DNA from 3 places in the Mitsuaria sp. BK041 genome. Region 1 is predicted to be linked to each of the others. Evidence: predicted binding sites of a transcription regulator. Region 1 holds the regulator's gene; each other region holds the start of a gene.
The links. Region 1 encodes HrcA, which represses chaperone genes, less so after heat shock. Its sites were predicted from a motif close to TTAGCACTCNNNNNNNNNGAGTGCTAA; they were not measured.
Positions count from the first base shown of each region.

Region 2: a site for HrcA is predicted at 1,775-1,801, ahead of groES (co-chaperone GroES). Genes of this name have one in related genera too.
Region 3: a site for HrcA is predicted at 1,532-1,558, ahead of rpoH (RNA polymerase sigma factor RpoH). Genes of this name have one in related genera too.

Region 1 is NZ_JACHYT010000001.1:565,790-575,364, reverse strand. Features, by position in the region: gene FHT38_RS02565 (DNA cytosine methyltransferase) at 1-987, opposite strand, end outside; gene FHT38_RS02560 (very short patch repair endonuclease) at 1,115-1,558, shown strand; tRNA gene FHT38_RS02555 (tRNA-Ile) at 1,564-1,640, opposite strand; gene hrcA (heat-inducible transcriptional repressor HrcA) at 1,744-2,757, opposite strand; gene FHT38_RS02545 (NAD kinase) at 2,840-3,715, shown strand; gene recN (DNA repair protein RecN) at 3,715-5,424, shown strand; gene rapZ (RNase adapter RapZ) at 5,421-6,347, shown strand; gene FHT38_RS02530 (hypothetical protein) at 6,357-6,716, opposite strand; gene mutY (A/G-specific adenine glycosylase) at 6,865-7,977, opposite strand; gene mutM (bifunctional DNA-formamidopyrimidine glycosylase/DNA-(apurinic or apyrimidinic site) lyase) at 7,989-8,840, opposite strand; gene FHT38_RS02515 (tetratricopeptide repeat protein) at 8,932-9,575, shown strand, end outside.
Region 2 is NZ_JACHYT010000001.1:331,061-340,635, forward strand. Features, by position in the region: gene groL (chaperonin GroEL) at 1-1,321, opposite strand, end outside; gene groES (co-chaperone GroES) at 1,378-1,668, opposite strand; gene FHT38_RS01410 (DUF3224 domain-containing protein) at 1,878-2,039, shown strand; gene FHT38_RS01415 (LamG-like jellyroll fold domain-containing protein) at 2,087-4,027, opposite strand; gene FHT38_RS01420 (hypothetical protein) at 4,099-4,458, shown strand; gene FHT38_RS01425 (nuclear transport factor 2 family protein) at 5,102-5,443, shown strand; gene eutC (ethanolamine ammonia-lyase subunit EutC) at 5,539-6,330, opposite strand; gene FHT38_RS01435 (ethanolamine ammonia-lyase subunit EutB) at 6,341-7,744, opposite strand; gene FHT38_RS01440 (pirin family protein) at 7,816-8,895, opposite strand; partial or broken gene FHT38_RS01445 (transposase) at 9,011-9,190, shown strand; gene FHT38_RS01450 (LamG-like jellyroll fold domain-containing protein) at 9,270-9,575, opposite strand, start outside.
Region 3 is NZ_JACHYT010000002.1:520,265-529,839, forward strand. Features, by position in the region: gene FHT38_RS18175 (CHASE domain-containing protein) at 1-1,452, shown strand, start outside; gene rpoH (RNA polymerase sigma factor RpoH) at 1,611-2,525, shown strand; gene FHT38_RS18185 (SCO family protein) at 2,615-3,232, opposite strand; gene cyoE (heme o synthase) at 3,280-4,188, opposite strand; gene FHT38_RS18195 (heme A synthase) at 4,185-5,393, opposite strand; gene FHT38_RS18200 (hypothetical protein) at 5,421-6,182, opposite strand; gene FHT38_RS18205 (SURF1 family protein) at 6,163-7,023, opposite strand; gene FHT38_RS18210 (DUF2909 domain-containing protein) at 7,022-7,231, shown strand; gene FHT38_RS18215 (cytochrome c oxidase subunit 3) at 7,316-8,200, opposite strand; gene FHT38_RS18220 (DUF2970 domain-containing protein) at 8,226-8,477, opposite strand; gene FHT38_RS18225 (cytochrome c oxidase assembly protein) at 8,508-9,128, opposite strand; gene FHT38_RS25100 (cytochrome oxidase small assembly protein) at 9,160-9,279, opposite strand; gene ctaD (cytochrome c oxidase subunit I) at 9,305-9,575, opposite strand, start outside.

The sequences.
Region 1 (9,575 bases):
CGAATGCAACGTTCGGACTGCCTCATCGAATAGCGGGAGCGATAGCGCATCCGACCAATGCATGCCTTTGCCGCGGCTGGAGATCTGAGGACGCAGACTCTCTAGGTCACCAATGACCTTCTGAACCGTTGGCGCCGGGGAAGGCAGCAGTTTTCGAATTGTTCCGGCAGCGGAAAACACGTCCTTGCGGACCCCAAGGATGATTACTCTGTGCCGAGCCTGCGGAACGCCAAAGCCCTCTGCCTTTAAGAGAAAGTCGTCCGGTTCGGGCTCGACCCCAGTCGCATGCGCCGTTAGAGGAACTAGCACGTATTCCAAACGCTTTGCAGTTCCGTCCGCCAAGCCAGGCTTTCGAAGATCGGACAGAATCTTCTCGAATATTTGGCGCTCTCCTACTCGAGAAGACAGAATCCCCTTTACGTTCTCCATCACAAAGACGGCGGGACGGAATTCAGTGATTACGTGTAGGTACTCCTCGTAGAGGAAGTGGCGGTGATCCAGCTCAGGAACGTAGTCCTTCTGACCCCTGTTCCGTGAACGCCCCACGATTGAGTATGCTTGGCACGGGGGGCCTCCGATAAGCACCGCGTTGTTTGGATACTTGCCGCCCGTCATGTAAGGCTTCAGTCGCTTTCTGATTTCCCGAGTGACTTCTTCGCGACATGCAGGTCCAAGTTCGAGCTCCAGCGCCTCATGATCTGCGGCAATGCACGCCTCACGGATGCGCGCATTGCCGCATTCCTTGAGTTGATTGAAGACGATGTTCCAAGACTCGCGTTCGATGATCCCGTCCCACGTCTTCCAGTCGTCCTCGCTCGCTCCATTTCTGGCCAAGTGCCGATGCGCAGCTCTGAGCCGCAAGGTTTCATGCGCCATTCCATCCTTTTCAATGGAAATCACCGTCTGGAACGAAGCGCCAGTCGCGCGGGAAAACCCTTCGCCGAGTCCCCCGGGGCCGGCAAAGAGATCAATCACGGGGATGCTCATCTAGTATTTCTTTCTAATCGGCGAGCGCGTGACTCCGCCGGAATTGCGAGATGCTACCAGGCGCCTCCGTGTCTTGGGGCGGCATCTGCACCACTTGCGCGAGTGGCCGCAGCTACGTGAGGAACGTATGACAGACATCGTCTCTCCTGAGACTCGATCCAAGATGATGAGTCGGATTCGAGGCCGAGACACCAGTCCGGAACTGACGGTCCGGAGATTTCTCCATGCGGTCGGATTGCGCTTCCGGCTCCACGCGAAGGACCTCCCCGGCCGCCCCGATATCGTGCTCCCCGGTCGTCGCGCGGCCGTCTTCGTGCACGGATGCTTCTGGCATCAGCACCCCGGGTGTCGCGAAGCAGTCATGCCGTCAACTCGACCGGAGTTTTGGAAGCAGAAGTTCGCTGCAAATCAAGCCCGAGACGCCCGCTCCATCCGACTGCTAGAGGAGGCGGGATGGAACACTTTTGTGCTTTGGGAGTGCGAGGCCAGAGACGAGCTGGCTCTGGAGAACTTGGCTTGGTTGCTGCTTGCGTTGCCCGAGATGGGGCCCCAAACCGGACCTTCCAAGTAAATATCTGGTAGGCCGTACAGGACTTGAACCTGTGACCAAAGGATTATGAGTCCTCTGCTCTAACCAACTGAGCTAACGGCCCCCTGGGGGTAATGCGCATATACGAATCCTGGCGGATTCGCGTGTTCCGGCTTTGCACCGAAGGCGCGGATTGTAAGCATGCTTAAGCGCCGCGCTTAGCACGCTCACTTCTGCGACAACGCATTGCTCACCATCCTCGACGTGATGTCGACGATCTCGATCATCCGGTCGTAGGCCATCCGCGTCGGGCCGATGACCCCCAGCGTCCCGACCACCTCCCCATCGACCTCATACGGCGCCGACACGATGGACAGCTCCTCCACCGGCACCACCTGGCTCTCGCCGCCGATGTAGATCCGCACCCCCTCCGCGCGCGAGGACACATCCAGCAGCCGCATCAGCTGCGTCTTCTGCTCGAAGAGGTCGAACATCCTGCGCAGGCTGCCCATGTCGTGGCTGAAGTCCTGCACCGTCAGCAAGTTGCGCTCGCCGGAAATGATCATCGGCTCGTGCTCCTGCAACCCCTGCTGGCCCACGTCCACCGCCGCGCTCATCAGCTTGGCGATCTCCCCGCGCAGCTGATCCACCTCCAGCCGCAGGCGGTCCCGCACCACGTCCAGGCTCAGCCCCGCGTAATGCGCGTTCAGCCGGTTGCTCGCCTCCGTCAGGTCCGACTGCGACAGGTCCTGCGCCGTGAACACCAGCCGGTTCTGCACGTCCCCGTCCGGCGACACCATGATCACCAGCACCCGGCGCTCGCCCAGCCGCAGGAACTCGATGTGGTGGAACACCGCCGTCTTGCGCGGCGACGTCACTACCCCCACGAAACTCGACAGGCTGCTCAGCAGCTGCGCCGCGTTCGCGATCACCCGTTGCGGTTGATCCGGCAGCAGCTGGCTTTCGAAGGAACCCGCCTCGCGTGGCATCCCCGGCTTGGCCGTCAGCAGCGTGTCCACGAACAGCCGGTAACCCCGCGCCGTCGGAATCCGCCCCGCGCTGGTGTGCGGGCTGGCAATCAGACCCAGCTCCTCCAGGTCGGCCATCACGTTGCGGATCGTCGCCGGGCTCAGCTCCAGCCCCGACGCCTTGGACAGCGTGCGAGAGCCCACCGGTTGGCCATCGGCGATGTACCGCTCCACCAGAGCCTTCAGCAGTGTTTTCGCGCGGTCGTCGAGCATGTTTTTCATTCTAGTGAAGCCACCAGCGGCACCCCTTCCCACCCCCCGGCCCCGCCACCTCGCTGTGGTGTAATTCCGCGCTATGTCCAAGCGCTTCCGTCACGTGGCCATCGTCGGAAAACCCCAGTCCCGGGGCATCCGGCCCATCCTGGAAGAGATTGCCGATTTTGTCGCCTCCCAGGGATTGGATGTTTCCCTCGAACAGGAAACCGCCGACAGCACCGGCATCACCGCCTTCCCCGCATTGACCCACGCCGAACTCGGCACCCAGTGCGACCTGGCCATCGTCGTCGGCGGCGACGGCACCATGCTCGGCTTCGCCCGCCAGGTCGCCCGCTACGGCCTGCCGCTGGTCGGCATCAACCAGGGCCGCCTGGGCTTCATCACCGACATCTCCGCCGACCAGTTCCGCGACGCCCTCGCCCCCATCCTCGCCGGCGACTTCGAGATCGAACACCGCTCCCTGCTCGAAGGCGCCGTCTTCCGCGACGGCGAGCAGATCTTCTCCGGCGTGGCCCTGAACGACGTCGTCGTCTCCCGCGGCGCCACCGCCGCCATGGTCGAGCTGCGCGTCGACGTCGGCGACGAGTTCGTCGCCAACATGCGCGCCGACGGCGTCATCGTCGGCACTCCCACCGGCTCCACCGCCTACGCGCTGTCCGCCGGCGGCCCCATCCTCCACCCCGGCATCGCCGGCTGGGTGCTGCTGCCGATCGCGTCCCACGCGCTCTCCAACCGCCCCATCGTCCTGCCCGACAGCGGCGAGGTGCGCCTGACCATCGTCGCCGGCCGCGACGCCTCGGTGAACTTCGACATGCAATCCCTGGCCTCGCTGCTGCACGGCGACTGCATCACCGTGCGCCGCTCCCAGCACCGCGCGCCCTTCCTGCATCCGCGCGGCTGGTCCTACTACGCCACGCTGCGCCGCAAGCTCCGCTGGAACGAGGGAAACACCTGATGCTGCGCCGCCTGAGCCTCAAGGACTTCGTCATCGTCCCAGCGCTGGAGCTGGACTTCGCCGCCGGTTTCTCGGCCCTCACCGGCGAGACCGGCGCCGGCAAGTCCATCCTGATCGACGCGCTGCAGCTGGCCCTGGGCTCGCGCGGCGACGCCGCCGTCGTGCGCGAGGGCGCCACCCGCGCCGAGATCTCCGCCGAGTTCGACCGCCCCGCCGCCCTCGCCGCCTGGCTGGAGGAAGCCGGCTTCGACACCACCGACGGCGCCGAGGACACGCTGCTGCTGCGCCGCGTCATCGACGCCCAGGGCAAGAGCCGCGCGTGGATCAACGGCGGCACCGCCACCGTCGCCCAGCTGCGCGAGCTGGCCGAGCACCTGCTCGACATCCACGGCCAGCACGCCTGGCAAGGCCTGACCCGCCCGGCCAGCGTGCGCGAGCTGCTGGACAGCTTCGCCCAGATCGAGACCCGGCCGATGGCCGCCGCCTTCACCGAGTGGCGCCAGGCCAGCGAGGCGCTGGGCGCCGCGCAGTCCAGGCAGGCCGACCTGGCGCGCGAGCATGAGCGCCTGAGCTGGCAGATCGGCGAGGTCGACCGCCTCGCGCCCGGCGCCGACGAGTGGGACGAACTCAACGCGGAGCATCAGCGCCTGTCGCATGCGCAGTCGCTGATGGACGCCGCGCGCGGCGCGCTGGAGCGCATCGCCGAGGCCGAGATCAACGCCGAGTCGCTGACCGACGAAGCGCTGTCCGCGCTGCAGGACGTGCTCGGCTACGACGCCGGCCTGCAGGACACCGTCAACGCGCTGCTGGGCGCGCAGGCCCAGCTGCAGGACGCCGCGCACAGCCTCGGCGCCTACCTGCATGCGGCCGACCTCGATCCGGACCGGCTGCGGCAGCTCGACGACCGCCTGTCCGCCTGGGTCACGCTCGCCCGCCGCTATCGCCGGCAGCCGGCCGAGCTGCCGGCGCTGCTGGCCGAATGGAAGACCGAGCTCGCGCAGCTCGACGCCGCCTCCGACCTCGACGCGCTGCAGGCCCGCCAGGCCGACGCGCTCAAGCGCTACCAGAAGGAAGCCAAGGCCGTCAGCACCGCGCGCGCCAAGGCCGCGCCGGCGCTGTCGAATGCGGTGTCGCAGGCGATGCAGCAGCTCGGCATGGCCGGCGGCCGCTTCGAGGTCGCGCTGCTGGCGCAGGACGAGCCGCAGGGCTTCGGGATGGAATCGGCCGAGTTCCTCGTCGCCGGCCACGCCGGCAGCACGCCGCGCCCGCTGGCCAAGGTCGCCTCGGGCGGCGAGCTCTCGCGCATCGCGCTGGCCATCGCCGTCACCACCAGCCAGCAGAACAGCGGCGCCGGCACGCTGATCTTCGATGAGATCGATGCCGGCGTCGGCGGCGCGGTCGCCGAGACCGTCGGCCGCCTGATGAAGCAGCTCGGCCAGCGGGTGCAGGTGCTCGCGGTCACCCACCTGCCGCAGGTCGCCGCCTGCGCCGATCACCACTTCCTCGTCGCCAAGGCGCTCAAGGACGGCAAGACCAACTCCGAGGTCCGCCCCATCGCCGGCGAGGCCCGCACCGCCGAGATCGCCCGCATGCTCGGCGGCGAGCGCCTGTCGTCGACCTCGCTGGCGCATGCGCAGGAGATGCTGGACCTGTCCGCCAAGTCCACCCCCGCCGCGCCCGCGGCCGCCGGCAGGAAGGTCAAGCCATGAGCGCGCCCCACACCGCGCCGGTACCGGCGCCTCAGGCCACGCCCAATGCCAACTCGCCGCGCGGCGAGGTGGTGCTCGTCACCGGCATGTCCGGCGGCGGCAAATCGATCGCGATGCATGCGCTCGAGGACGCCGGCTTCTTCTGCGTTGACAACCTCCCGCCCGAGCTGCTGCCGCAGTTCCTCGACCTGGAGCGCCAGCGCGGCTGGCGGCGCGTGGCCATCGCGGTGGACGTGCGCAGCGCCGGCTCGCTGCCGCAGCTGCTGGGCCACATCAAGACGATGCGCCAGGAAGGCGTGTCGCTGCGCTCGATCTTCCTGGACGCCGACGACGACACGCTGCTGCGCCGCTTCTCCGAGACGCGCCGCCCGCACCCGCTGCGCGTCGGCAACGAGGACAGCGACACCCACCGCGCGCTGCAGGAGGCGATCGCGCTCGAGCGCGAGCTGCTGACGCCGCTGCGGATGGAGTCCACCGTCATCGACAGCAGCCAGCTCCGCCCGGCGCAGCTGCGCGGCTGGCTGCGCGACCTGGTGCATGTCAGCGGCGCCTCGCTGACGCTGGTGTTCGAGTCCTTCGCGTTCAAGCACGGCGTGCCCAGCGACGCGGACTTCGTCTTCGACGTGCGCGTGCTGCCCAACCCGTATTACGACCGCGAGCTGCGGCCCTTCACCGGCCGCGACGAGCCAGTCGCGGCCTACCTGGAAGGCCAGCCGGAGGTGCGCTTGATGCTCAGCCAGATCGGCGCCTTCATCGCGCAGTGGCTGCCCAACTTCGCGCAGGACCAGCGCAGCTACCTGACCGTGGCCATCGGCTGCACCGGCGGCCAGCACCGCTCGGTCTATCTCGTCGAGACGCTGGCCAAGCAGTTCGCCTACCACGGCCAGGTGCTGAAGCGGCACCGCGAGCTGGACGCCCGCTGAGCCGTCCGCTCACACGGCGCTCGCGCCGCCCTCCTCGCGTGCCTGCTCCATCTCCTGCACCTGGTTGAACAGCAGGATGCCCAGCACCACCGAGGCGAAGGGCATCAGCACCAGCATCAGCAGCAGCCACAGCACCACGTTGCGCCCGGCGCGCTTGAGCGCGATGCCCATGTAGGCGAAGTGCGCGCACAGGCCGGCGAACAGACCCAGGCCGAACATGGTCAGCTTGGCGGGATCGCCCTCGCCGGGCACCTGCGTCTCGCTGATCAGGAACCACAGGCAAACGCCGCTGGCGAGCACGGCGATGAAGGCCGATTCCAGTGCGCTCTTGAGGGCCGCGGCCCGGCCCGGCTTGACGTCGTTCGACATGGTGTCCCTGAATGCGGTGGTGGCGTGCGCGGGCCTGTCGTGGCCCGTTCTGGCAATCGCGGGAGCATAACGGAGCGGCGCCCGTCGGGAACCGGCGGAACCCCGCGCCCGACCCGGAAACCGGGGGTCGACGGCCAGCGCGGCGACCTTAGTCCAGCAGCTTCTTCAGCGGCGCCGGCAACGCGTACTCGCCCAGCCGCTCGCGCGCGACCCACACGCCTTCGCTCGCCGGTCGCGTCTCGCGCGGCAGCAGCGCCCGGCGCGGATGCAGCAGCCAGTCGAAATGCGTCAGCACATGCTTGACGCGCGGCAGCGGCTCGGGCGCCGCCACGCCCAGCGCGGCGCTCTGCGCCGTCAGCGTGGCCTCGTCGTCGAACAGCGGCAGCGTCCAGAGCCCGCCCCAGACGCCCTCGGCCGGCCGCTGCTGCAGCCAGACGCGGCCCTCGTGCTCCAGCCACAGCCACCAGCTCTCCCGCTGGCCGCGCTTGAGCTTCTTGGTCTTGACCGGATAGCGGGTGGGCTCGCCCTGCGCCAGCCCGGTGCACAGCGCCGCCACCGGGCACAGCAGGCACTGCGGGCTGCGCGTCGCGCACAGGCTGGCGCCGAGGTCCATCAGGCCCTGCGTGTACGCGGGCATGTCCTCGGGCGACGGCGGCAGCAGCGCCTCGGCCTGGCGCCACAGGCGCTTCTCCTGCGCGGCGGAGGACAGGTCGCCGTCGAAGGCCAGCAGCCGGCCCAGCACGCGCTTGACGTTGCCATCCAGGATGGCCACGCGCTCGCCGAAGCAGAAGGACGCGATCGCCGCCGCCGTCGAGCGCCCGATGCCCGGCAGCTCCGCCAGTTCGGCGGCGCTGCGCGGGAAGGCGCCGCCATGGCGCTCGACCACCGCCTGCGCGCACTTGTGCAGGTTGCGCGCCCGGCTGTAGTAGCCCAGCCCGGCCCACGCGGCCATGACCTCGTCACTGGGCGCCGCGGCCAGCGCGGCCACGTCGGGGAAGCGCTCCAGGAAGCGCTTGTAGTAGCCCAGCACCGTCGTCACCTGCGTCTGCTGCAGCATGATTTCCGACAGCCAGACCCGGTACGGGTCGCGCGTGTTCTGCCACGGCAGGTCATGCCGCCCCTCGCGGCGCTGCCACGCGAGCAGCCGCGGGGCGAAGTCGCCGCGCAGCGCCGCCACGCGGGCGTCCAGGTCGGCATCGGGGATCGGGGAGTCGGGCGTCGTTCTCAAGGCTTGCTTCTTGGCTGGCGTACTGGCGCTCATCGCTTTGGCGCTCATCGCTTCTGGCAGACCGGACAGAAGAAGGTCGAGCGCTGCCCCTGCACGATGCGCCGGATCGGCGTGCCGCAGGCGCGGCAGGGTTCGCCCTCGCGGCCATAGACGCGCGCCTGCATCTGGAAACTGCCCGCCACGCCGTGCGCATCCTTGAAGTCCCGCAGCGTGCTGCCGCCGGCCTCGAGCGCTTCGCCCAGCACCTGCCGCAGCGCCGCCGCCAGCTTGGCGGCGCGCGGCCGGCTCAGCTTGCCCGCCGCCAGGCGCGGATCGACGCCAGCCAGGAACAGCGCCTCGCACGCATAGATGTTGCCCGCGCCGACGACCACGTCGCCGGCCAGGATCGCCTGCTTCACCGCCACGCGCCGGCCGCGGAAACCGTCATGCAGGTAGGGGCCGTGGAATTCGATGTCGAAGGGCTCCAGCCCGATCCGGGCCAGCAGCTTGGCCGCCGGCTCGACGGCCAGTCCGTCCGACCAGACCACCGCGCCGAAGCGCCGCGGATCGGTCAGGCGCAGCACGCCGCGGTCGGTGACCAGTTCGAAGTGGTCGTGCGGCCCGGCCGCCGGCGGCTGCTCGCGGAAGGCCAGCGAGCCCGACATGCCCAGGTGCAGCAACAGGCCGCCGCCGCTCTCGTCCGGATGGCCGGGCTGCTCGGCCGTCGCCACCAGCGGCAGCCAGATGTACTTGCCGCGGCGCTGGGCCTCGCCGACCCGGCGCCCCACCAGCCGTTCCGCCGCCACGCCCAGCGGCCAGCGCAGTGGTTTTCCCAGCCGCACGTCCAGCACGCGCGCGCCGGCGATGGCCGGCGCAAAACTTCGTCGTGTAACTTCAACTTCCGGTAACTCGGGCATCCCGGAATCATAGGCGCGGCGCCCGCGCCGCTTCCCTAGAATGGTCCGCGGCTTGCCCGTCAGGCCTTCCCGCCCAGTTCAGGAGTTCCTCATGCCCGCCCTCGTGCGCCACCGCTGGTGGCTCCCAGCCGCCCTCGCCCTGAGCTGCGCCGCCCACGCCCAGACCCAGCCCCCGCAAGCGCCGGCCGCGGCCGACGCGCCCGCCTCCGCCGCCTCGGCGCCGGTCGTCAATTCCGACCTCGACGCGCCGATGTTCTACCAGCTGCTGATCGGCGAGCTCGAACTCCAGGGCGGCCAGGCCGGCGTCGCCTACCAGGTGCTGCTCGACGCCGCCCGCCGCAGCAACGACGAGGAACTGTTCCGCCGCGTGGTCCAGATCGCGCTGCAGTCGCGCGCCGGCGACCAGGCCGCCATCGCCGCCCGCGCCTGGCGCGAGGCGCTGCCGACTTCGCTGGAGGCGCACCGCACGCAGATCCAGTTGCTCGCGCTGCTGAACCGCCCGGCCGAGATCCCGCCGGTGCTGCGCTCGCTGCTGGCGCTGACGCCGGCCGATGGCCGCGGCGCGCTGATCGCGGCGCTGCCGGCGCTGTTCCAGCGCAGCCCGGAACCGGCGCGCGTGCTGGAGGCCTTCGAGCCGCTGCTGCGCGAGACCGCAGCGAAGCCGGAGACGCGTTTCTCGTCGCTGCTGGTGCTGGCCCAGCTCGCCAAGAACGCGGACCGCTACGAGACCGCGCT
Region 2 (9,575 bases), 230 kb from region 1:
TGATGCCGGCGTCCTGGTCGGCGTTGTCGCCCTTGATGTCGCCAGCGGCCTGACGGGCGCGCAGCAGCGCGACACCGCCGCCGGCCACGATGCCTTCCTCGACGGCGGCACGGGTGGCGTGCAGCGCGTCTTCGACACGGGCCTTCTTCTCCTTCATCTCGACTTCGGTGGCGGCACCGACCTTGATGACGGCCACGCCGCCGGCCAGCTTGGCCACGCGCTCCTGCAGCTTCTCGCGGTCGTAGTCGCTGGTGGCTTCCTCGATCTGGACGCGGATCTGCTTGACGCGCGCCTCGATGTCGCCGCCGGCGCCGTTGCCGTCGATGATGGTAGTGTTTTCCTTGCCCACTTCGACGCGCTTGGCTTGGCCCAGGTCAGCCAGCGTGACCTTCTCGAGCGACAGGCCGACTTCCTCGGCGATGACCTTGCCACCGGTCAGGATGGCGATGTCTTCCAGCATGGCCTTGCGACGGTCGCCGAAGCCCGGGGCCTTCACGGCGACGACCTTCAGGATGCCGCGGATGGTGTTGACCACCAGGGTCGCCAGCGCTTCGCCGTCGACTTCTTCCGCGATGATCAGCAACGGACGGCCGGCCTTGGCGACGGCTTCCAGCGTCGGCAGCAGGTCGCGGATGTTGGAGATCTTCTTGTCGTAGAGCAGGACGAAGGGGTTGTCCAGGATCGCCGACTGCTTCTCCGGGTTGTTGATGAAGTAGGGCGACAGGTAGCCGCGGTCGAACTGCATGCCTTCGACGACGTCCAGCTCGTTGGCCAGCGACTTGCCGTCCTCGACGGTGATCACGCCTTCCTTGCCGACCTTGTCCATCGCGTCGGCGATGATCTTGCCGATCGAGTCATCGGAGTTGGCCGAGATCGTGCCGACCTGGGCGATTTCCTTGGACGTGGTGGTGGCCTTGGAGGCCTTCTTCAGCTGCTCGACCAGGGCGGCGACGGCCTTGTCGATGCCGCGCTTGAGGTCCATCGGGTTCATGCCGGCGGCCACGTACTTCATGCCTTCGCGCACGATGGCCTGGGCCAGCACGGTGGCGGTGGTGGTGCCGTCACCGGCGTTGTCCGAGGTCTTGGAAGCGACTTCCTTGACCATCTGGGCGCCCATGTTCTGCAGCTTGTCCTTGAGCTCGATCTCCTTGGCGACCGAGACACCGTCCTTGGTGACGGTGGGGGCGCCGAACGAGCGCTCCAGCACCACGTTACGGCCCTTGGGACCCAGCGTGACCTTGACCGCGTTGGCCAGGATGTTCACGCCTTCGACCATGCGGGCACGGGCTTCGCCGCCGAAGACAACGTCTTTTGCTGCCATGTGTATCTCTCCGAATCTCTATCTAGATGAATGGGGTCTGTGAGGGTGGTCGCCGATTACTTGGCGATGACCGCAAACAGATCCTCTTCGCGCATCACAAGCAGCTCTTCGCCGTCGACCTTGACGGTCTGGCCGCTGTACTTGCCGAACAGCACGCGGTCGCCGACGGCGACGTTCAGGGCGATGAATTCACCCTTGTCGTTGCGCTTGCCCGGGCCGACGGCCAGCACCTCGCCCTGGTCGGGCTTCTCGGCGGCGTTGTCGGGGATGACGATGCCGGAGGCCGTCTTGGTTTCGTTTTCCAGGCGCTTAACGATCACGCGATCGTGCAGAGGACGCAGTTTCATCAGATCTCCTTGACTGTGCGGACTTGCTTCAAGGGCCCGCCGTGCGGTTCTCGCACTGGCCAACCCCCACAAGAAGTAAGCCCCGCGAGGGACGTCGTGGGGCTTGTTAGCACTCGACCGACGCGAGTGCTAGCAGGGAGATTATATGGACCGGCTTGGCGCTTTCAAGGGCGGGTGTCGACATTCAGCTAACTTGGGAGGGGAGCTTCGTGCTGATGCACACCGGCGAGATGAACCGCGGCCAGCCGACACTGACCGTGCAGGTGGTGCCGGATTCAGGGACCGGCGGGCTGACCGGGCTCAGCGGGCAGCTGAGCGTCGACATCCGGGACGGGCGGCATTTCTCTGAGCTGGCGTATGAGTTGACGTGAAGCTTCCGCGCTCGCCTTGCCCCCGCCCAAGGGCGGGGGCAAGGCTGTCAGCGGGCGAGGTTCGCAACGGCGGCGGCGGTCAGCGCTCCGCTGTAGATCCGGAAGTCCTGCATCCGCCCCTTAAAGAATGGATCGCCCCCGTACTGCGAGCGTCCCAGCCAGTTCCGCGTCGTGTGGCCGAACTGATAGGGCGCCATCCAGATTTCGGGACTGGTGGCGACCGGTGAGCCGTCGACGTAAAGCGTGCCGACCGTGCCAGAGAGCGTGATGGCCACATGGGTCCAGCGACCGTTGGGCGGAATGGGCGCCGCCAAGGGCGACGGCATCCAGAACTGATTGCGTGTGGACATGAGGCGCATCAGGCTGGGGACGGGCGGGCGCGTCGACTCCCGCGGGGTGAGCGCCATGTACGACACGTCGTTGGAGCCGAAATCGAAGAAGCGCGAACTGGCGCCGGTGTTGTCGCAGTAGACCCACATCGCCACCGTGTAGTCGCCCAACGCCGACACCACGCCATCGACCAGGCGCACATGGGCACGGCGGCCGTCGAACACGACGCAGGTGCTGCCGTTGCGCCCCTCGCCCCAGGTCGCGCCTTCCATGAGCACGCCATATCGGCCGTTGCCGCTGAGGTCATCGGTGCTGCCGTTGAGTGGCAGATGCAGCCACAGTTCTCCGGGCACCGCCACGCGCAGGGTGTCCGCCCCGACCCGCTCGCCCTGGCCGGTGACGGCGCTGATGCGGTAGTACCAGGTGCCCGCAGCCGGTGCGTCGGTGTAGGTGCGCGGGTCGGTGACTCGCGCAAGGGTGGTGAAGGGGCCGGCGGAGGAACTCGCGCGCTGCACCAGATAGTCCGTTGCGTCGGCGCTGCCCCACCACGACATCAGCACCTTGCCCTCATGGAGGACGGCGCTCAGGCCGCTCGGCCGGGCGGGCGCGACGGCGTCACGGACGTAGAGCAAGGATCCCAGGCCCGGCGAATCCCCACCGTCCACCCGTTCAGGACGCTGCTTGTTCACCATCTTCTGGGTCCATGGGGCCGACAGGCCTTTGCGGGCGACGTAATGGTTGAGGATGAGTTCCCAGCAGGGGCGAGGGTTGTCCCCACCGGACACCGTGGTGCTGGATCCATGGACGCCGGTGTAGGGGGTGAAGGGCATCGGGTACGCGATGTAGTCGGGCGGCGGTCCGACCAGGACGTTGGTCTTCGCGACGTACTCCGCACCGGCGAGGAGGCGGTTGTTCCAGAGCCCGTAGAGGTCCTCGCCCTGGTTCCAGGCCATCTCGCACAGCATGCCGGCCAGCGCGATGCCAAGGGTGGAGTGTCCTTGGTCGCGGTGGCTTTCCTGCCACTGGCCCAGGTAGCCGGGATGCAGGTAGTAGACGTTGTTGCCGTGCGATCCACAGCCTCGGCCGTTCTTGTAGTAGTTGCTGGCCTCAGCGACGATGTCCGGTCGGTCGCAGAACACGCCGATGGCATACATGCTGCAGACGTTCGCCAGGTCCCAGTTGGCCCAGTAGTGCGTGACCTTTCTGATCTCGGTGCCGTTGTGGTCGGTGAGGAACGCGTGGCACTCCGGATAGAACACGTTGAGCAGCATGGTCTGGAACCGTGCGACGTCCTCCTTGGCCCAACCCGGATAGGTGCGCATCACCTCGGCGGCATTGGCCCATTGGTTGCCGTAGAGGCCCGACGCCAGGTAACGATTGGAATCGCCGGCCAGCCGCTTCAAGGTCGACGACCAGGCATTGAGGAACTTCACCGCGTCTTTCGCATAGGCCTCGTCGCCGGTGACCTTCCAGCGCAGCGCGAGGTGATACGCGCGCATCATGTCGGTGACCATCACCCAGAAGTTCTCGCCGGTTCCGCCGCGACTCACGACTTCCAGCGGTGAGGGCTTCACGCCCAGCTCGGCACGACGCGCGGCGAGCAGCAGGTTCCAACTGCCGAGCCAGGGCTGCCTGCCGGCGGCGACCTGATCGCGCATGCGCTGAAGATCCGTCTGCGTATGAAGCAGCCCCGGATGGAGCAGCCCGCCTGGCGCAGGCGCAGGCGCGGGTGCCGGTGCGGGCGTGGGTGCCGGTGCCGGTGCGGGTGCAGGTGCAGGTGCAGGTGCAGGTGCAGGTGCAGGTGCAGGTGCAGGTGCAGGTGCAGGTGCAGGTGCAGGCGCAGGCGCAGGTGCGGGTGCGGGTGCGGGTGCGGGTGCGGGTGCGGGCGCCGGTGAAGGCGCGGGTGCAGGCGCAGCCGGGGCGGGCGGCATGGGCTCGGTCGGGGCGGGAGGGGGCGCCGGCGCCGGCGCGGGGGCTGGAATCGGATCGTCGGGCCGAGGATCCGGTGTCGTGTCGGGCGGCGGCGGCGTCCCGATGCCCGCCGCCGCTTCATCCGCTCCGCCGAGCAACGGGGTACCCGCCTCGCTGACCGGGCCGCCGCCGCATCCCGGCAGAAGCGGCAGGATCGGGAACAGGCCGACGCCCAAGGTCAGCAGGCGCCGGTGCGCGTCCGGAAAGTCGTCAAGGGCCGCGTGCTCCGCCCCGGGTCTGAATATCGTCATTGCGGTGGTCTTGTTGAAGTGCGCCACGCTATGGCCGGCGTGCGCGGCAGTCATAACGGCGCGTGATCGCGTGGCTGATCTCGCCACTTCGTCACGCAACCGGATGGCTTGGCTGGCGCGGTTCACGCATCACGGTGGCGGCGCCGGCCACACCGGGCTGCAGCGTCGCCATGGCGAGCCCCCTCTCTCGCGTCGTGCGACCCGCCTTGCGCTCCCCCTCGCTGCGAGCCAGCACGACGTCGAGCCGCTTTTGGCGTCGATGACCGATTGCAGCGAAATGCCGGGCTACTCGAGTGTTTGCGGCGATTTAGCGTTAAATCGTTGCGGCGGCATGATAGGTCGGGCGTTGAATGCGGTGCCCCTGGAATTCGCTACATGAGGTAACGGCGCCGCAACGGGAATTACAGAAGTTGTGTCGAACGAGACTTCTTGCCACAGGACACGGACACGGATCCAGGTGGCAAGCGGGTTGCCGTTGTTGTTGGGACCGATCTGACCAGGAGAACCTGCATGTCTCACGCCCATAAATCGATTCTTGAGAAGGCGAACGCGGCCATCGTCAAGCGCGACTTCGAAGGATTCCTGCGGTTCTGCACCGAGGATACCGAGTGGACCTTTGTCGGCGAGCGGACGCTCAGGGGCAAGGAAGCCGTTCGCAAGTGGATGGCCGACACCTATCGCGAGCCCCCCGAGTTCGACGTCCATCGAATGGTGGCAGAGGGCGACTTCGTCATTGCGATCGGCGAGATCACGCTCAAGGACGACAAGGGGGAAGCCTCCCGGCATGAGTACTGCGATGTCTGGCGCTTCCGTGATGGCTTGTTGGCTGAACTGCGCGCTTTCGTCGTCTAGCGTCCCGGAGCCGCCCACCGAGTCCGATCAACCTGACAACGGTCGGAACCATCGGACGCAGCCATCGATATCCGCGGCGGCCGCTGCCTCCGTGATCAGCGCCTGTCGAGCCGGAACGGCTCCCGAGTCTCGACCGCCGGCGCCACTTCCACGCTTTCATCCTTCAACGCAACACCCGTCACCTGACGAGCCCGCGCTTCCTGGAGCAACCACGCCAGCCGCGCCGCCGCGGTGGCCGGCGCCAATCCTTCCGGTCGCACGTTGGAGATGCAGTTGCGCTCCGCGTCCACGCGGCCGGGGCGAGGCGCCCAGGTGACGTAGACGCCCATGCTGTCGGGGGAGCTCAATCCAGGGCGCTCGCCGATGAGCACCACGACGAGCTTCGCTCCCAGCGCTTGACCGATCGGATCTCCGATCGCGACGCGCGCCTGACGGACGATGGCGACGGGCGACCAACGCCAGCCGTCGGCGAGCAGCGGCCGGAGCGCTTCGACGAACCGGACCGCATGCCGCTCGATCGCCAACGCGGACAGGCCATCGGCCACGACCAGCGCCAGATCCGGCTGCTGTTGCGCATCGAGCGAGGACAGCACGGCCGTCGACCGGTCGTCGAGCCGTCGACCGAGATCCGGTCGCTGAAGGTACGCCGCCCGATCCGCGGCGGCACTGTGCAGATCGAGCGTTTCCAACCCGGCCTCGTTCAGGGCCGCCGCGAGCGCCACGTGATCCAGCTCGCGATGCACCGCGTCCCGCGCCTGCGCATGGGCCAACTGGAAGGCCAGGTGCGCCGCCGTCGGCTGGCTGACGCCCGCTCGGCCCAGCCCGATCCGCGCCGGCGTGTGGCGCCGCAGCGTGTGCCAGGGATTGGGAGTGATCGCGTCGCTCATGGTGTTTCGCTCACGACGATGGCAGCAAGGCAGCGAAGGCCGGGGACATGGCGTCGACCAGATGCCCCGGCGCGCCGGGTCGCGCGATGCGCATGCGTTCGAGCCAGCGCTCGAACTCCGGCGCGGCGCGCAAGCCCAGCACCCGCCGGGCGTACAGCGCGTCGTGGAACGAGGTCGTCTGGTAGTTGAGCATCACGTCGTCCGAGCCCGGGATGCCCATGATGAAGTTGCAGCCCGCCACGCCCAGCAGCGTGAGAAGCACATCCATGTCGTTCTGATCCGCCGCCGCGTGGTTCGTGTAGCAGATGTCGCAGCCCATCGGCAGGCCCAGCAGCTTGGCGCAGAAGTGGTCCTCCAGCCCGGCCCGGATGATCTGCTTGCCGTCGTACAGGTACTCCGGCCCGATGAACCCGACCACCGTGTTCACGAGCAGCGGCTCGAAGTGCCTCGCCACCGCGTAGGTCCGGGCCTCGAGGGTCTGTTGGTCGCAACCGTGGTGCGCGCCGGCGGACAGCGCGCTGCCCTGGCCGGTCTCGAAGTACATCACGTGCTGCCCGCGTTGGCCGTCGTCGAAGTAGGCGCCCCGCGCCAGCGACAAGGCCGCCGCGCGCGCCTCGGCCAGCAGCTTCAGGTCGACACCGAAACTGCGGTTGGTCGCTTCCGTGCCGCCGATGGACTGGAACACCAGATCGACCGGCGCGCCGCGCTCGATGCACTGCATCGTGTTGGTCACGTGCGTGAGCACGCAGCTTTGGGTGGGGATCTCGAAGCGCTCGATGACCTCCGCCAGCAGGCGTAGCAGATGCGCGACCTGGGTCAGGTTGTCGGTGGCGGGATTGATGCCGATGACCGCATCGCCGCTGCCGTACATCAGACCGTCAAGCACGCTCGCGGCGATCCCGCTGGCGTCGTCGGTCGGATGATTCGGCTGCAGGCGCGTAGACAGCCTGCCCGTGAGTCCCAGCGTATTGCGAAAGCGTGTGACGACCTGGCACTTGCGAGCGACCAGGATCAGGTCCTGGTTCCGCATGATCTTGCTGGTCGCAGCCACCATCTCGGGCGTGAGGGCGGGCGCCAGGCGCGTGAGCGCCGCGGTGTCCGCCGCGTCCGAGAGCAGCCACTCGCGCAACCCGCCGACCGTCAGGTGGGTGATCGGCTGGAAGGCCGCGGCGTCGTGGCCGTCGACGATGAGTCGGGTGATCTCGTCGTCCTCGTATGGGATCAGGGCCTCGCTGAGGAAGGTCTTCAGCGGCAGATCGGCCAAGGCTATCTGCGCGCCGACGCGTTCCTGCTCAGACCCGGCGCAGACGCCGGCGAGCCGGTCGCCCGAACGCTCCGGTGTGGCCTTGGCCATCAGCTCGCGCAGGCTGTCGAAACGGTAGGTGATGGCGCCGACGCGCTGGGAAACATTCATCGCTGCCTCCTTGCGTCCAGCTTAACCGTGTCCCTGTCCGATCGTGTGACCGGCGCCTCGCTTGCGGTGACTCAGTCTTGCGCCGGCGGCCGCTCCGTCCGGCCGTCCGCATGCCGCGCGAATCGGTCCTCCTGGTCGCCGTGCACCGGGGCCGGGTCCGGCCACGGCCAGCCCCCGAACTCGGTGCGACGGTAGTCCTCGAAGGCCTGACGCAGCTCCTGCTCGGTGTTCATGACGAAGGGGCCGTACTGCGCCACCGGCTCGCCGATGGGACGGCCCTGCAGCATCAGCAACTCGGCGGGTTCTTCGCCATTGACAAGCACGACGTCGAGGCCGGCCCGCACCTCGATGGAATGGCCGACGGTCACGGGCTCGTCGCCGATCGTGATGCGGCCGCCGGCGAAGAAGTACAGCTTGCGTCGCGTGCCGTCGCCCAGTGCCGCGGGCAAGGTCCATTGCGCGCCGGGCTCCAGGCGCAGGGTCCACATGGCCAGGTCCGAATGCAGCCGCGAGCCCCACGAGTCCGGCGGCGGCGCGAGCGGCTTGGTCACCGTCGCGCCGGCATGAGCGGCGTCCGGCAGGGCGCCCGCGATGACCACCACCTCCGTCGCGCGTCCGGCGTCGTCGACGAAGGTGTGCCGCGGGATGTCCTGCGACCAGAACATCGTGAAGTGCGGCTCCACCATCTTGCTGTCCGCGGGCAGGTTGAGCCAGATCTGGAACAGCTCCAGCGGGTTGGGACGGTCGGTGTGCAGCAGCGGGAACATCTCCGCGTGGACGATGCCCTTGCCGGCCGTCAGCCACTGCACGTCGCCGCCGCCGAAGCGCGCGCCGGCGCCCAGCGAATCGGAATGGTCGATGCGGCCCTGGCGCACGATGGTGACGGTTTCGAAGCCGCGGTGCGGGTGGGCGGGGAAGCCAGGCACCTGCTGGCCGTGGTACATGCTCCAGCCGTCCTTGCGCGAGAAGTCGGAACCCATCTGCCGGCCCGCCAGCAGCGAAGCATCCGGGCCGTACCGGCCGTTGCCGCGCGGATAGGCGTCGTCGTGGTGGACGCAGAACAGGAAGGGGTCGACCGTGTCCCAGGGCATGCCCAGGGGCTGAACGGAGAGGACGGGAGAGGCGGAGAGGTCGGTGCGGAGGGTGGTCATGGCGGGGCCCCAAGGGCCCTCACCCTAACGCGAAATCGTGCATCGTGCTGGGGGCATGCTGGAAGGCGGCGGTCAGCCTGAACCTCTCGACGAAGAAGACGCGCAAGCCAAGACCGGCACGGCGGTGGACGCGACGTTGATCTCGGCGCCCAGCTCGACGAAGAACGCCTCGGGCGAACGCGACCCTCAGATGAAGCAGAGCAAGAAGGGCAACCAGTGGTACTTCGGCATGAAGGCGCATATCGGCGTCGATGCCGAATCGGGCCTGGTCCACTCGGTGCGCGGCACGGCGGGCCCCTTCATCCCGGCCACGAGGCATCGGCCAACGTGTTGTGCAGAACTTCCCTGACGAGTCGACGTCACTTGAGTCGACGTCACTTCGCCAGCGCCGCGATCTCGGCAGCGTTCAATGCGCCCACCTGGACGCGGAAGTCCTGGATGCGGCCGTTGAAGGACGGATGCCCCCAGTTTCGACCCAGGAAGGTGACCTGGTCACCGACCTGCCGCGGCGACAGCAGGATGTCGTCGGCCTTCGCCACCTCCACGCCGTCGAGGTAGAGCCGCCCGGTGCCCGCCCGGAGCGTCACCGCCACATGAGCCCAGCGCCGGATGGGCAAGGGCCCCGGCGCCTCCATGCCTTGCGAGTCGTTGTGGGTTGCGCCTGCAATGGCGAATCGCAG
Region 3 (9,575 bases), on a different contig from region 1:
GAAGCGCTGCTGCGCGGCGCCCTGCCGGCCCGCGCCAGCCGGCTCGACTACTGCCTGCTCGATGCCACGCCCGGCGGCCAGCGCCCGCTGCTGGCCGGCGACGCGCGCTGCCTGCAACTGCCCGCCGCGCTGCCGAGCCAGTCGCGCGAACTGGACTTCGCCGGCCGGGCCTGGCGCCTGGTCGTCTACAGCCCCACCGGCCTGCCGGCGCTCGAGGGCAGCACCGCCCTGCCCTTCGCGATCGCAGGCCTCACCGGCACCGCGCTGCTCGGCCTGCTGCTGCTCACCATCACCGGCACCACGGCCCGCGTGGCGCGTCGCGTCGAAGAAGCCCGGCTGCGGCTGCGCGACAGCGAGGAGCGCTTCCGGACCATCGTCGAGCATGCGCCCATCGGCGTGGTGTCCTGCGACCTCCAGGCGCGGCCGCAGGAGATCAACCCCTATTTCTGCCAGCTGCTTGGCATGAGCGTCGAGCAACTGAAGGCGCGCTCGGTGATGGCGATCACCCACCCTGACGACCGGGCGGAGGACAGCCGGCTGGGCATGGCGCTGATCCGCGGCGAACTCGGCCGCTACAGCCGCATCAAGCGCTACCTCGGCGCCCAGGGGCAGGTCATCACGGTGCGCGCCACCGTCAGCCTGCTGCGCGACGCCCAGGGGCAGCCCTACCGGCTGCTGGGCGTCGTCGAGGACATCGGCGAGCAGTTGCGGCTGGCGGAACTGGAGCGCGTGCATGAGGCCGAGCTCGCCGCCAACCGCGCCAAGAATGAGTTCCTCTCGCGCATGAGCCACGAGCTGCGCACGCCGCTGAACGCGATGCTGGGATTCGCCCAGCTGCTCGAGGCCGACCACGACCCCATCCTCAGCCCCCGCCAGCGCGGCTGGCTGGCGCAGATCCAGCAGTCGGGCTGGCACCTGCTGCAGATGATCGACGACACGCTGGACCTGTCGCGGCTCGACGCCGGCCAGTTGCGCGTGCGGATCGAGCACCTCGACCTGGAGCCGATCGCGGCGGACAGCCTGGCGATGGTCGAGTCGCAGCGGCGGCGGCTGGGGGTGTCGATCGAGGTCGAACTGGACTCCGACGCCTGCGAGTTGCGCGCCGACGCCACCCGGCTCAAGCAGGTGCTGACCAACCTGCTCAGCAACGCGGTCAAGTACAACCGTCCCGGCGGGCAGGTGTGGCTCCGCGCCCGGCGGGTCGCAGACTCGATGGTCGAACTGAGCGTCGCCGACACCGGCCCCGGCCTCAGCGACGCCCAGAAGACGCAGCTCTTCCAGCCCTTCAACCGCCTGGGCCGGGAGGTCGGCGCCATCGAGGGCACCGGGATCGGGCTGGTCATCACGCAGCGCCTGCTCGCGCTGATGGACAGCCAGCTCCAGGTGGACAGCGCGCCGGACAAGGGTTCCACCTTCAGCTTCCTGCTGCCGGTTTCTTCGGCAAATCAATAACTTAAGTCGGTCCTAAGACGGCAAGTTCACACTGATTTAGGCAGGTAGCCCTTCCCGGACTGACCTGTTTTTGGGAGCTTTAGCACTCGCCGCCCATGAGTGCTAATATCCCCAGCCATCGAGCCGGAAGACCGGCCCGAGACAGGAGAAACGAACACATGTCCAACAGCCTTGCATTGAAGGTGCGCGATCCCTGGTCCCTGGTGCCGTCGCTCGGCAACCTGGATGCGTACATCACGGCGATCAACCGCGTCCCGCTGCTGACGGCCGAGGAAGAGAAGGACTACGCCACGCGCCTGAAGGAAAAGGGCGACGTGGAAGCGGCCGGCCGGCTGGTGCTGTCGCACCTGCGCCTGGTGGTGTCGATCTCGCGCCAGTACCTGGGCTACGGGCTGCCGCAGGGCGACCTGATCCAGGAAGGCAACGTCGGCCTGATGAAGGCGGTCAAGCGCTTCGACCCGGACCAGAACGTGCGCCTGGTGTCGTACGCCATGCACTGGATCAAGGCCGAGATCCACGAGTACATCCTGAAGAACTGGCGCATGGTCAAGGTCGCGACGACCAAGGCGCAGCGCAAGCTGTTCTTCAACCTGCGCTCGATGAAGCATGCGCTGAAGGAAGGCGCCGAGAACCAGCAGCGCGCGTCGCTGACCGAAAGCGAGATCGCCCGCGTGGCGGAGGAGCTCAACGTCAAGCGCGAGGACGTGCTGGAGATGGAGACGCGCCTGTCCGGCGGCGACGTGGCCCTGGAGCCGCAGACCGACGATGACGGCGAGACCTTCGCGCCGATCGCCTACCTGGCGGACGACACGCAGGAGCCGACCCGCGTGATCGAGTCGCGCTCCCGCGACCGCCTGGCCAGCGACGGCCTGCAGCAGGCGCTGGAGGTGCTGGATCCGCGCAGCCGCCGCATCGTCGAGGAGCGCTGGCTGAAGGTGAACGACGACGGCTCGGGCGGCATGACGCTGCATGAACTGGCCGCCGAATACGGCGTCTCCGCCGAGCGCATCCGCCAGATCGAGGTCGCGGCGATGAAGAAGATGCGCAAGGCGATGGTCGCCGAGACCGCCTGAGCCCTCCAGACGGCCGCCCGCTGGCGACCGTCGCCAGCACCACGAGAAAGGCCCCGCGATGCGGGGCCTTCTTCATTGCGGGGTCGCGCTCACTGGCCGGCGATCAGCGCCTTGATGTCCGACATCAGCGCCGTCGCCCCCGCGCCATACCGGGAGAACACCCGCACCCGCCCCTGCGGGTCGAACAGGAAGCTCGCGGCGGTGTGGTCCATCGTGTAGCTGTCGGGCGTCTTGCCGGGGACCTTGGCGTAGTAGATCTTGAACTCCTTGGCCACGTCCTTGAGCTGCTCGGGCGAGCCGCGCAGCGCGACGAAGCCCGGGTCGAAGCTCTCCAGGTAGGCCTTGAGCAGTTCCGGCTTGTCCCGCTCGGGGTCGACGGTGATGAACACGCCCTGCACCTTGTCGCCGTCGGCGCCCAGCGCCTTCTTCACCTGGGCCAGTTCGGCCAGCGTCGTCGGGCAGACGTCGGGGCACTGGGTGAAGCCAAAGAACACGACCACCACCTTGCCCTTGAAGTCCTCGAGGGTGCGGGTGCGGCCGTTCTGGTCCGGCAGGCTGAAGCCGCGCGCATAGGCCGCGCCGGTCAGGTCCACGCCCTGGAAGCTGGCCTTGGGCGCCGAGGAGAAACCCAGCTTGTCGCAGCCCGCCAGCAGCGCCGCGCCCACCGCGCCGAGGGCGCCCAGTCCGAGAAAACGTCGCGAGATCATCAGCACATCCGATCCGTAGGAAGGTCGCCAGCGCGCGCGTCCGCGGCTCAGCCGAGCCAGGGACTGAGGTAGTGATCCAGCAGCAGCGCACCGAACAGCAGCGACAGGTGCAGGATCGAGAACAGGAAGGTCTTGCGCGCCAGCGCCTCCGAATAGGCCTTCCAGAGCTTGAACGCGTGATGGCAGAACATCAGGCCGAGCACGATCGCCGCGGCCAGGTAGAGCCAGCCGCTCATGCCGGTGAGGAAGGGCAGCAGCGTCGCCGCGAACAGGATCCAGGTGTAGAGGAAGATCTGCAGCCGCGTGAAGGCGTTGCCGTGCGTCACCGGCAGCATCGGCAGGCCGGCCTTGCGGTAGTCCTCGCTGCGGTACAGCGCCAGCGCCCAGAAGTGCGGCGGCGTCCACAGGAAGATGATCAGGCACATCAGCCAGGCCTCGGCGCCCAGCTCGCCGCGCATCGCGGCCCAGCCCAGCACCGGCGGCATCGCGCCCGAGGCGCCGCCGATCACGATGTTCTGCGGCGTCATCGGCTTGAGGATGACGGTGTAGACGATCGCGTAGCCGACGAAGGTGGCGAAGGTCAGCCACATCGTCAGCGGGTTCACCAGCAGGTACAGGATGGCCGAGCCCAGCGCGCACAGCCCGGCCGAGAACAGCAGCGTCTGGTTGCGGCTGAGCTCGCCGCGCGCGGTGGGGCGCCAGGCGGTGCGCTTCATCTTGGCATCGATGTGCTGCTCGATCAGGCAGTTGAAGGCCGCCGCGGCGCCCGCCACCAGCCAGATGCCGGCCGTGCCGGCGATCAGCCGCACCCACTCGTCGCCCTGCGGCAGCCCGGGGATCGCCAACGCCATGCCGATGACCGCGCAGAACACGATCAGCTGCACGACCTTGGGCTTGGTCAGTTGGTAGAACTGCCACCAGCGGGAGGGCATGGCGGCCTGCGTCGCGGAACTCATTTCGAACCCATCGTCAGGAGGCCGGCGCGCTGCGCCGCCGGCTCGATCACGGTCGACGATCTGCCGGCACGCAGCCGCGCCAGCAGGATCGCGCACATCAGCAGCAGCGCCGCGGCGCCGCCGGTATGGGCGAGCGCGGCCACCAGCGGCCAGCCCAGCACCACGTTGGACAGCCCGGAGGCCAGCTGCCATCCGCCCACCGCCAGCAGGCGGCGCGCCCAGCGGCGGCCTTCGCCGCCGGCGCCCTGGCCGCCCGGGCCGCTCTGCCCGTCCTGGCGCCACAGCGCCCAGGCCAGCGCCAGCAGCGCCGCGAACACCACCATCGCGCCGGCGCGATGCGCCAGGTGGATGGCGGTCAGCGCCTCGAAGGGCAACCAGTCGCCATGGGCGCCGCGCCCCAGTTCGCGCCACAGCGTGAAGCCGTGCTGGAAGTCGGTCGGCGGCAGCCATTGCCCCTGGCAGGTCGGGAAATCCTGGCAGGCCAGCACCGCATAGTTCGTGCTGACCCAGCCGCCCAGCGCCACCTGCGCGATCGCCAGGCCGGTGAAGGCCAGCACCGCCCGCCGCAGACCGGCCGGCCAGCGCAGCGGCTTGGGCGCGTAGGACTCGGCCTGCCAGGCCAGCAGCATCAGCAGGCCCAGCGCCAGCAGCAGGTGCAGGGTGACGATCGCCGGGAACAGCTTCATGGTCACGGTCCAGGCGCCGAAGAGCCCCTGCACCAGCACCCACGCGAGCGACAGCGTCGCCCACCACGGCGAGGGCGTGGCCTCGCCGGTGCGGCGGCCGCGCCACCAGACCCACCAGCTCAGCCCGGCCAGCACGACCAGCAGGAAGCCGACCCCGCCCGCCATGTAGCGGTGCAGCATCTCCATCCAGGCCTTGCCGTGCGTCACCGGGCCGGTGGGCATCGCCGTCTGCGCGGCGAGGATCTCGGCCTTCGCCCCGATCGGCGAGGCGCTGCCGTAGCAGCCCGGCCAGTCGGGGCAGCCCAGCCCGGAATCGGTCAGCCGCGTCAGCGCGCCGATCAGGATCAGGTCGAAGGTCAGGAAGGTCGCCAGCACCGTCAGCGCGCGCAGCCGCCGCGCGGCCGTGTCGCCGCGGTGGCGCCATTGCCACGCCAGCAGCGGCACCGCGCCGACGAGCGCGGCCATCGCCAGCAGCTCCAGCAGCGGCTCGAAATCGAAACCGATCGCCAATCCGTTCATGCGCGCGGGTCCTGTTCCTTGCGATCGTCAGCGGCCCGGCTTGTCCCAGCCGGCGTTGGCGCGCATCAGGCGCTCCAGGTCCTTCTTCACCGCGGACGGTTCCGGCGTCGCCGGCGTGCGCAGCATCCAGCGCCCCATCGGGTCGACCAGGAACAGGTGCTCGCCCATCCGGTGCCCGGGCGCGGCCATCAGCCAACCCTCGATCCCGGCGCGCGGCGCGCGCAGCACCGTCGCCGGCGCGCCATGCGCCGTGAGCGCGTCGACCTGCGCCGGCGTCAGCGCGACGTCGTCCGGCACCAGCACCAGCTTGTCGAGCCGGTCGCGGTCCTTGCCGAGCATCTCGCGCAGCTGGCGCTGCATGAACAGCATGCGCTCGCAGCCCTCGTCGCAGGCGCGGTCCGGCACGTAGGTCAGCAGCCACTGGCCGTGGAGCGAGGCGGCGGCCACCGGCGCGCCCTTCAGGTCGGTCAGCGCCAGCGAGGGCGGCAGGTCGCGCGTGGGCTGGATCAGGTCGCCGTAGGCGCGGCCGCGCAGGTCCAGCACGTAGAAGCTGAAGTAGGACGCGACCACCGGCGCCGCGCAGACCAGCAGCACCAGCCACAGCGTCCAGCGCGAGCGCTTGGGAGGGTCGAGGTCGGGCATCGGCACCGAGTGGACCGCCAGCGTCACCGGGCCGTCCGGCGGCAGCGGCGTGTCGACCGGCGCCGGGGCCGCGTCCTGGCCGTGCGCGCCGCCGTCGTGGACGTTATTGCGTCCGTCATTGCGCTCGTCACGCATGGCGCTGCTCATCGGCGGATTCGTCGGCGCGGGCGGCTCGGCCAGCCCGATGGGGAGCGAGGACTTGGAACCAGACATAAAGACCCAGGATCAGCGCCGCGAGCGCAAACCATTGAAACGCGTACCCGTAATGCTTGTGGACGTCGACGGCCGGCGGCGGCCAGTGGCGGCGCAGGCCATCCGCGCCATCTGCACCGTTCACGCCGCCCGCGCCCGGCGCGGCGCCCGTCGCCGCGTCCGGCTCCGTCTGGAGCAGCACCAGCGGCAGCAGGCGCAGGCCCGTCTCGGCCTGGAAGGCCGCGAGGTCGACATTCTGCCGGATCAGTCCCCCTTGCGCGTCCTGCCCCAGCGCATAGGCGCGCGATGCCGACAGCGCCAGCCGGCCGGCGATCCGCACATCGCCCGTGGGCGTGGCCACCGGCGGCAGCGCCTCGCGCCGCGCGGCATTGCGGGGCGCCCAGCCGCGCTGGACCAGGATGGCCTCGTCGCGGCCGGCCAGTTTCAGCGGCGTCACGACGTAGAAGCCGGTGTGGCCGTCCATCACCCGGTTGTCGAGGTAGACCGTGTGCGCCACGTCCCAGCGCCCGGCAAGGTCGGCGCGGCGATGCTCGAGCCCCGGCGCGGGCGGCTCGGCCGCGGACGGCAGCGCGGCGGTCGCCAGCGGTGCCTCCAGGCCGCGTTCGTCGATCGCCCGTTGCATCGCCTTTTTCTGGTCGGCGCGATCGAGTTGCCAGATGCCGAGCGCGAGCGCCGCCGCCACGCCGGCCAGCGTCGCGATCACCACGACGCCATGCCGCCTTCGGGGCCGGCCCGATGGCTGCGTCGGGTCGCGGTGGGAATAATCGTCCGCCATGAAAGTCATCGTCCTCATCGCGTTCATCGGCATCCTGGGCGCGCTGTTCTCCGCCGGCGTCCTGATGCTGCGCAAGCAGAAGGGCAAGGCCACCATGGCCCGCGCGCTGGCGGTGCGCGTCGGACTGTCGGTGGCGCTGTTCCTGTTCATCCTCTTCAGCGCCTGGATGGGCTGGATCCATCCGACCGGGCTGCCCCTGGGCAAGTGACCGGCAAGTGACCGGTCGAAAACACAAAGCGCCGCTTCGAGCGGCGCTTTGTCGTTCAGCGGCGGACCGCGCCGGTCCGCGCGATCACATCCAGTAGACGATGACGTACAAGCCCAGCCAGACCACGTCCACGAAGTGCCAGTACCAGGCCGCGCCCTCGAAGCCGAAGTGGCGCTCCGGCGTGAAGTGGCCCTTCATCAGCCGCAGCGTGATGAACAGCAGCATCAGCATGCCCACGAACACGTGGAAGCCGTGGAAGCCGGTCAGCATGAAGAAGGTCGAGCCGAAGATGCCCGAGCTCAGCTTCAGGTTCAGCTCCTGGTACGCGTGCCAGTACTCGTAGCCCTGGAAGCACAGGAACACGAAACCCAGCAGCACCGTCGCCCACATCCAGCCGATCGTCTTGGCGCGCTGGCCGGCGATCAGCGCATGGTGGGCGATCGTCAGCGTCACGCCGGAGGTCAGCAGCAGCGCGGTGTTGATCGTGGGAATCGGCCACGGGCCCATCGTCGAGAACGGATCCACCGTGCCCGCCGGCGAGGCCGTCGCGCCGGCCGCCACGCTGGGCCACAGGCCGTTGAAGTCGGGCCACAGCAGCGCGTTGTCCAGGCTGCCCAGCGTCGGGATGCTGTAGCCGCGCGACCAGAACAGCGCCCCGAAGAACGCCGCGAAGAACATCACCTCCGAGAAGATGAACCAGCCCATGCTCCAGCGGAAGGACAGGTCGATCCGGTCGCTGTACTGGCCGCTCTCGCTCTCGTGGATCGCGTCGCCGAACCACTGCTTCAGCGTGAAGGCCCACCACAGCAGGCCGAACAGCAGCGACCACTTGCCCCAGTCGTGGCCGTTGACCCACTGCCCCGCGCCCAGGATCACCCAGAACAGGCCGAAGGCGGCCATCGCCGGGTGCCGGGACGGGCCGGGCACAAAGTAATAAGGCTGATTGCCATGAGTCGTCGTTGCCGACATGCGTTCTTCTCCTCGAACTCAGTTCTCAGTTCATTGCCGCACCGCTGCTTACCACCCAGCGGACCAGCAGGATCAATCCCAGCACGAACAGGACCGCCGCGAGCACCCCCGCCACGATCACGTGCAGCGGATTGAGCTGCGACACATCCTGCTCGTAGTCCGAGCCCTTCCTCACGCCGAAGAAGGACCAGGCCACCGCCCGCAGCGTGCCCAGGAAGGATCCTCGGCGCTGCATCGCCCGCTTCAGATCCTCGCCCGGCTTGAGCTCGTCGGCCATCGTCGTTTCCACCGTCCGGCGTTCAGGCGCTCAGGCGCCCGGCCGTCCCTTCGGATCCACCGGCGCCGCCGCCTGCGCCTTGCCCTTCCCCGCCACCTCGAAGAAGGTGTACGACAGCGTGATCGTGTGCACGTCCTTCGGGATCTTGGGGTCGATGACGAACACCACCGGCCATTCCTTCTGCTCGCCCGGCTTGAGCGTGTATTCGTTGAAGCAGAAGCACTCCAGCTTGTTGAAGTAGGGCGTCGCCTGCTTGGGCGCGTAGCTCGGGATCGCCTGCGCCGACATGGTCCGCTGCTGGATGTTCTGGAAGGTGTACATCACCGTCGTCAGCTCGCCCGGGTGGACCGTCAGGTGGCGCTTGGCCGGCTTGAAGTCCCACGGGCCGCGGGCGTTGGCGTCGAACTCGATCGTGATCTGGCGGCTGTAGTCGATCTGCGTGTTCTTCACGTCCTCGGCGCGCACCGCATGCTGGCGCTCGGACAGCGACAGCACGTTGATGCCCAGCGCCGTGCAGATCGCGCGGTACATCGGCACCAGCGCATAACCGAAGCACGACATCACCGCCACCACGACCAGCAGCTTGCCGGTCATCCGCAGGTTCTCCCGGCGGATCCAGGCGGCGAGCTTGCTGGCGGGCGGGCTGCTCATGGCGATCTCGGGGCGATCGGGGCCGGCGCGCTCAGGTCGCGCCGTACAACGCGATCTTGGCCACGAAGCCGATCGCGAAGACGGCGGCCACGCTGGCCAGGATCAGCGCCAGGCGCAGGTTGCTCTTGCGTTGCTCGGGCGTCGGTGCCATCGCTGCCACTCCTCCTTCGCGGCGCTCAGCCGATGATCCGGGTCGCGGTGACGTCCAGCTTGGGCGGCGTCTCGAAGGTGTGGAACGGCGCCGGCGACGGCACTTCCCACTCCAGGCCTTCGGCCGCTTCCCAGGGCTTCTGCGGCGCCTTGGCGCCCTTGCCCCGCATCATCGGGATCACGACGAACACGAAGAAGTAGACCTGCATCAGCCCGAAGCCGAAGGCGCCGATGGAGGCCAGCGCGTTGAAGTCGGCGAACTGCATCGGGTAGTCGGCATAACGACGGGGCATGCCG